Regions from separate parts of the Lentilactobacillus curieae genome, predicted to be linked through region 1. Evidence: predicted binding sites of a transcription regulator. Region 1 holds the regulator's gene; the other holds the start of a gene.

Region 1 (3,804 bases):
TTAAGATGTGGTCGTAGCCGATTGCCGCGTTAGTCACCTTGAGCACGTTTTCACCGCTTTTCTTACTTGGGGTAAACGCAAAGCGGGCTACTTTTGTGTAGTCGACGGGCTTCTCAATAACGTCCATTTTTTCTAGTTGTTTTCTTCTTGCTTGGGCTTGCTTGGTTGTCGAAGACCGGACGATGTTTTTGTCCACAAATTCTTGAAGTTTGGCAATTTTTGCCTGTTGTTTTTCGTACTCTTTCATTCTGGTAGCGGTCTGCATCTCTTTTTGTTTTACAAAATCGGTGTAATTTCCCTGATAATGTTTGAGAGTTTTGTGCGCCATTTCATAGACCTCATTAACAATCTGATCTAAGAAATAACGGTCATGTGAAATTATCAGTAACGAACCAGAATAGTTCTTTATGTAACCCTCAAGCCAAGTAATTGTGTCAACATCCAAGTGGTTAGTTGGTTCATCTAAGATCAATAAATCAGGCTTTTCAAGTAGGAGTTTAGCGAGGGCAAGTTGGGTTTTTTGACCACCAGATAATTCGTTGATTTTGTGATCATAGTCATCTTCGCCGAATCCGAATCCGTGAAGAACTCCCCGAATCTCAGCTTCGTACGAGTAACCATTATTTTGCTCAAAGTCTGCTCGAAGGTTGTCATACGTCTTGGAGAGCTCAGAAAAGTCGTCAGGGCTCATTGATGGGCCTTCCTCACTCATCTGTACTTCCAGGTTATGAATCTTTTGTTCTGTTTTCTTTAGGTCATCAAAAACCGATTCCATCTCATCGTAAATGTTTTTGTTCGAGTCAAGGCCGGTATCCTGGGCTAAATATCCCACCGTAAGGTTTTTCTTTTCTGAGATACTTCCTTCGTCTGCTGTCATCTCTCCCATAATTACTTTTACTAGGGTTGACTTACCAGCACCGTTTTGACCAACTAATGCGATTCGGCTTTTTTCCTGGATGTTTAAGTTGACTCCGGAAAAAATATTTTCGCCATTAAATCGCTTTGCGACGTCTTGGACCTGCAAAATAATCATGCGGCATCCACCTTTCTAAGTATTAACATTCTATCACACATCAGCATTCTGGAAAAAGCTATCAAATATTATTTGAAATTGTTTTCACAAGCACTCATCTTATGATAGAATAAACAGTGAAGAGAGATTCACAAACTTTTTAATAAGCAAATAAAATTGAGGAGGAATTACTCGTGACGGCTGAAAATATCCCAAAGGCAACAGCAAAACGATTGCCAATTTATTACCGTTATCTAAATATTCTCCATGACACTGGAAAAGAAAGAATTTCTTCAACGGAGCTTGCAGATGCCGTTCAAGTAGATTCCGCAACAATTCGTCGCGACTTTTCTTATTTTGGTGCGTTGGGGAAACGGGGCTATGGTTATGATGTTGATAATCTGCTCAACTTTTTCAAACAGATTTTAAACCAAGAACATTTAACTAACGTTGGCTTGGTCGGGGTTGGTAACTTGGGTCACGCTTTGTTAAACTTTAACTTCCACAAAGATGGGAATGTTAGAATTTCAGCAGCGTTTGACTCAAATGATAGTATCGTTAATACAATCCAAGATGGAGTTCCTGTCTATCCAGTTAGTGATTTGGCTAACCAATTAAAGGAACAACAAATCCAAGTGATTATTTTGACTGTTCCATCAGAAGTTGCTCAAGGAGTTGCTGATCAAGCAGTTGAAGGTGGGGTTAGGGGAATCCTTAACTTTACACCAATTCGAATTTCAGTTCCTGATAGAGTTCTGGTTCAAAATGTTGATTTGACAAACGAATTACAAACATTGATCTATTTTATTGAAAACTTTGGAAAGTAAGCATCATTAAGTCAGAGAGTTTCTCTCTGGCTTTTTTATTTTGGCTTTTTTGCATGTCGTCGGCGAATTTTTTGATTTTTAAACCGTTGAGGCTTGCATTTTAGGACTGATAATAATATTATTGATAACAGTGATTAGCACTTTTATCAAACGAGTGCTAATGTTGCTAAAAACATTCAGTATGGAGGGACTAACGTGTTAAAACCATTAGGAGATCGCGTTATTATTGAAACGCAAAAAGAAGAAGAAAAAACGGTTGGTGGCATTGTGTTAGCAGGTAACGCAAAGGAAAAACCACAAACTGGTAAAGTTATTGCCGTTGGATCTGGCCGTGTTTTGGACAATGGTAACACCGTTGCACCAGTAGTTAAGGCTGGCGATGAAGTTATGTTCGACAAATACGCAGGTACAGAAGTTGAAGACGGAGATAACTCCTATTTAGTTTTACATGAAAAGGATATTGTTGCTATCGTTGAATAGTGATTAGTTCCATTAATAATAATTAAAAATAATTTATGAGGTGGATTTAAGAATGGCAAAAGAAATTAAGTTCTCTGAAGACGCTAGAACTAAGATGCTTGCCGGTGTCGATAAATTAGCTGATACTGTAAAGACTACAATTGGTCCTAAGGGACGTAACGTTGTTTTGGAACAGACTGCTGGTAACCCAACCATCACAAACGATGGTGTAACAATTGCAAAGTCAATTGAACTACCAGATCATTTCGAAAACATGGGTGCTAAGCTAGTTTCTGAAGTTGCTTCTAAGACAAACGATGTTGCCGGTGATGGTACTACTACCGCAACTGTTTTGACTCAAGCAATCGTTAACGAAGGAATGAAGAACGTTACCGCTGGTGCAAACCCTGTTGGGATTCGTCGCGGGATTGAAAAGGCTACTAAAGCTGCCGTTGAAGCACTTCACAAAATGTCACATGAAGTTGCTACTAAGGACGATATCGCTCAAATCGCCTCAATTTCTTCAGCCAATGAAGAAGTTGGTAAATTAATTGCTGACGCAATGGAAAAGGTTGGTAACGATGGTGTTATCACGATTGAAGAATCTCGTGGAGTTGATACTAGTTTAGATGTTGTTGAAGGTATGCAATTTGATCGTGGTTACATGTCACAATACATGGTAACTGACAACGAAAAAATGGAAGCTAACCTTGATAGCCCATACATCTTAGTTACTGATAAGAAGATTACAAACATTCAAGATATCTTACCACTTCTTCAACAAATCGTTGAACAAGGTAAGTCATTGTTAATCATTGCTGATGATATTGGTGGTGAAGCTCTTCCAACTCTTGTTTTGAACAAGATGAGAGGAACATTCAATGTTGTAGCTGTTAAAGCTCCTGGATTTGGTGATCGTCGTAAAGACCAACTTCAAGATATTGCTATCTTGACTGGCGCTACAGTGATTACTGATGACCTTGGTTTGAACTTAAAGGATGCCACTATGGATCAATTAGGCCAAGCAGGTAAGGTTAATGTTACTAAAGATTCAACAACTATTGTTGAAGGCTCAGGTGCTAAAGACCAAATTAGTGCTCGTGTTGATGAAATCAAGAACCAAATCGAAAAGACTACTTCTGACTTTGACCGTGACAAGTTAAAGGAACGTCTTGCCAAGTTATCTGGTGGGGTTGCCGTTGTTCGTGTCGGTGCCGCAACTGAAACTGAATTAAAAGAACGTAAGTACAGAATCGAAGATGCTTTAAATGCAACTAGAGCCGCTGTTGAAGAAGGATTTGTTCCCGGTGGTGGTACTGCACTGATCAATGTTATGAAGAACATTGATGGCGTAACTGCAACTGGTGATGAAGCAACTGGGGTTAAGATTGTTCGTCGGGCTCTAGAAGAACCTGTTCGTCAAATTGCTGAAAACGCCGGAATTGAAGGTTCAGTAATCGTTGAAAAACTTAAGAATGAAAAGGATGGTGTTGGTTACAACGCCGC
Region 2 (3,804 bases), 760 kb from region 1:
TCTTGACGTTAGCTTGAATCGTCTTCAAATTCTTGAGATTAGTCTTTGCTCGGTCTACCAACTGTTCGTTACCGTTCTTAGTGTCGGCAACATCTTGGAATCCCTTCTTAGCATCGCTAAACTTGCGGTCATCTAACAAATTCTTTGCGGATACAAAATCTTGGGTTTGATTTAAAACAGTTGTGGCCTTTTTGTCATTCGGTTTACGTTTCAAAGCGTTAGTAAACGCTGTTTCTGCCGAAGTGTAGTCCTTGCTAGCAATGTAGGCATTTCCACGTGTCATTTGCTGATCATACAACCGATCATTTTGGGCGTGGCGTGCATAAGTGTATCCTCCCACAGCACCGGCAATAATTATTGCAACTAAAATCCAGATCCATTTTTTCAAATCAATGCCCTCCTAATGTAATCAATTTGCTATATTATACCATTTTTCCTTATATCATTTTTATCAGAAGCGTATAATGACTTTTGTATTTTAAAAAGAAAGGAATAAGATCAATGCTTGAAAAGAAATTTTACAAATCACTATTGAAGAACTCCTTCAATATTCCAGTTAGTGTAACCTACTGGGACGGTTCTACAGAGGTTTACGGAAATGGTGAGCCACAAGTAGCGATCAAATTTAACGAACCTATTCCAATCAGACAGGTCCTTAAAAATGCATCAATCGCTCTTGGAGAAGGCTACATGGATGGCAAGATAGAAATCGATGGCAGTATCGAAGATCTTGTTCTTTCTGCGTACAAAAGTGCAGATAGTTTCTTAAGAAATAAGAAATTTATTCGCTACTTACCTAAAGCTTCTCACGATGAGGAGGAAAGTAAGAAAGACGTACAGGATCACTACGATATCGGGAACGACTTTTATCGTCTTTGGTTAGACGATACCATGACATATTCATGTGCTTACTTTGAAAATCCAGATGATGACCTGGAAACAGCTCAGATGAATAAGGTTGAACACATCCTTAAAAAGCTTGATCCTAAACCACGCAGAACTTTGCTAGACATCGGTTGTGGTTGGGGAACCCTAATGCTCACAGCCGCTCAAAAGTACAACCTGCGTGTGGTTGGAGTAACACTTAGCCAAGAACAATATGACTACGTAAATGAAAAAATCCAGCGTCTTGGTTTACAAGATGTTGCTGAGGTTAAATTGACTGATTACCGTGAACTTGGTGATGCTAAATTTGACTATATAACTTCTGTGGGAATGTTTGAACATGTTGGTAAGGAAAACCTCAGTGAGTACTTCAAATGTGTGTCACATTACCTAACTGATGATGGTGTGGCTTTGATTCACGGAATCACCCGCCAGCAAGGTGGTGAATTCAATGGTTGGATCAACAAGTGGATTTTCCCAGGAGGCTACATCCCTGGATTGACTGAAAACTTGGACCACATCATTGAGAATGGTTTGCAAGTATTCGATGTTGAATCACTAAGACGTCACTATCAGAAAACTACGGAAATTTGGGACAAAAACTTTTTGGAAGCTCGTCCCAAAGTTGAAAAAATGTTTGATGAACGGTTTATCCGTATGTGGGATCTGTACCTACAAGCATGTGCGGCATCATTTGCGTCAGGAAATATTGATGTTGTGCAGTATCTAGTGTCGAAGGGGGCTGCCGGACATTCACTGCCGATGACGAGGGAATATATGTATAGGTAGAGTGCTGACAACCTCGGTAGACTTTGAGCATTAGCTTGAAATTTTGAATTGAGCAAACGAAGTGCGCAAGGCAAAATTTGGAGCTAAGAGAAAAGTCTAAGGTTGGAAGCCGTTCTAGGTAAAGTGCCGACCGCAAGCGGTAATCATTGATCACTAACTTAAAAAGATTTCCAAACGAAAAAGGCCCAAGCAATAGCTTGAGCCCTTTTTCAAATCCATTAATTTTTATTGGAATTGCATACCACCATCAACAATCAATGTTTGACCAGTAACGTAGTTTGAGTCTGGTCCAGCCAAGAATGCTACAGCGTTAGCAACATCTTCCGGTTCAGATAATCTTCCAAGAGCAATTCCATCAGAGAATGTTGACATTCCCCATTCGTCACTCTTACCAGCGTTTTGACCAACTTCATGAGCAATGTCAAACATCATTGGTGTCTTAACGATTCCTGGAGCAAATGCATTAACAGTGATGTCCTCTGAAGCTAAGTCACGAGCAGTTGTTTGGGTAATACCGCGGATTGCGAACTTAGTTCCAACGTATAGTGCCAAATTAGGGTTACCAACAACCCCTGCTTGTGAGGTAGCGTTAATAATCTTTCCGCCGTGGCCTAATTCCTTGAATGCTTTATGAGCAGCTTGAGTTCCCCAAAGAACTCCACCAACGTTAACTTTATATACCCATTCAAAATCATCAGGTGTAATTGTATCGATTGGAGTGGTTGGGCCAAGGCCTGCATTATTAACAATGACATTGAAGTCACCAAATTTTTCAACCGTTTCTTCAACTGCAGCAAATACTTGATCACGGTCAGAAACATCTGCTTTGATTGCAAGTGCCTTACCACCGTTACCATTGATTTCGTCAGCAACTTTTTGAACCTTGTCCAAGTGACGACCAACTAATGCTACTGAAAAGCCATCCTTTGCTAATCTTTCAGCAATTGCTTGGCCGATTCCTTGTCCGGCACCTGTTACTAATGCTACTTTGTTTGCCATTGTATATCCTCCGTATTTGTGAACTTATTAACATAGATATATTAGCCCCAGTTCTTTTGAAAAACAATCCCCCAAATTTCGAATTCAATTTTCAGTTTTAAACAACTTAATCATGTAGCCCCTATATATTGTACTTGCGATAAAAATGAACTACCATATATTGTATCAATGCAATTTGAGGTGGCAATCATGGAAATCAAATATCACAAGTACGCTTTACGCACGGATATCATAAAATATGGGGCTGTAATCACTGCCTTGTTCACCATGGGGCTTGGCTTAATCTTAAGTTTTGCAGGCAATTACCCAACAATCATTACCCTTGCATTCTTATCCTTCACTCTTGGGCTATCACACGCTTTTGATGTCGACCACATCGCAGCAATCGACAACATTACTCGTAAAATGATGAATGAAGGTAAAAACACCCACGGAGTTGGTTTTTCATTCTCCTTTGGTCACTCCATTGTCGTATTTTTAATGACCATGTTCACAGTTGGTCTGGTCGACCTAACTAAACAATCTCAAGGTTCCATTACCGAATTCGGTCATGTATTTGGCACTTTAATTGCTGGGATCACCCTTCTCCTCTTGGCAGCAATCAACGTTTATCTACTGTGGTCTTTAATCAAAAGTAACCCCGACAAACCTGCAGATAAAACTAACTGGGTCTTTAAGTTACTTAATAAGTTTCTCAGTCTGATCAATCACAACTGGCAAGTCATGATTGTTGGATTTCTCTTTGGGATTGGTTTTGATACCGCAACCCAAATTGCGGTAATGACCACTTCAGTCGTCGCTGCCACCAAAGGAGTTCCATTCATTATTGTGCTTGGGTTCCCGCTACTATTCACTGCCGGAATGTGCTTAATGGACACTCTTGATGGAATTTTTATGACATCTGCATATGGTTGGTTCTTGTCGTCTCCATCCCGAAAAATAAAGTACAACATCATCATTACTGGAATATCTGCAGTTGCGGCGATTCTAATTGGTTCAATTGATGTTTTGCAAAGTCTTGCCTCTAACTTTAATTGGAATAACCAATGGATTGTGGCAATTACTCACCTCGATTTCCATACACTTGGAGTCACCTTACTGTTCATCTTCATCATTGCTTGGGGTATCGCT

What was found. Region 1 encodes Rex, which represses fermentation and respiration genes when NADH is low (regulators of the CRP and FNR family bind a similar motif). Its sites were predicted from a motif close to TTGTGAANTANTTCACAA; they were not measured.
Region 2: the regulator Rex is predicted to act here: its motif matches at 2,690-2,707, upstream of PL11_RS01595 ((S)-acetoin forming diacetyl reductase).

Annotation. Positions count from the first base shown of each region.
Region 1 covers NZ_CP018906.1:1,613,885-1,617,688, forward strand. The annotation lists gene PL11_RS07815 (ABC-F family ATP-binding cassette domain-containing protein) at 1-1,033, opposite strand, end outside; gene PL11_RS07820 (redox-sensing transcriptional repressor Rex) at 1,207-1,839, shown strand; gene groES (co-chaperone GroES) at 2,035-2,319, shown strand; gene groL (chaperonin GroEL) at 2,372-3,804, shown strand, end outside.
Region 2 covers NZ_CP018906.1:282,473-286,276, forward strand. The annotation lists gene PL11_RS01585 (tetratricopeptide repeat protein) at 1-388, opposite strand, end outside; gene PL11_RS01590 (SAM-dependent methyltransferase) at 502-1,674, shown strand; gene PL11_RS01595 ((S)-acetoin forming diacetyl reductase) at 1,900-2,673, opposite strand; gene PL11_RS01600 (HoxN/HupN/NixA family nickel/cobalt transporter) at 2,863-3,804, shown strand, end outside.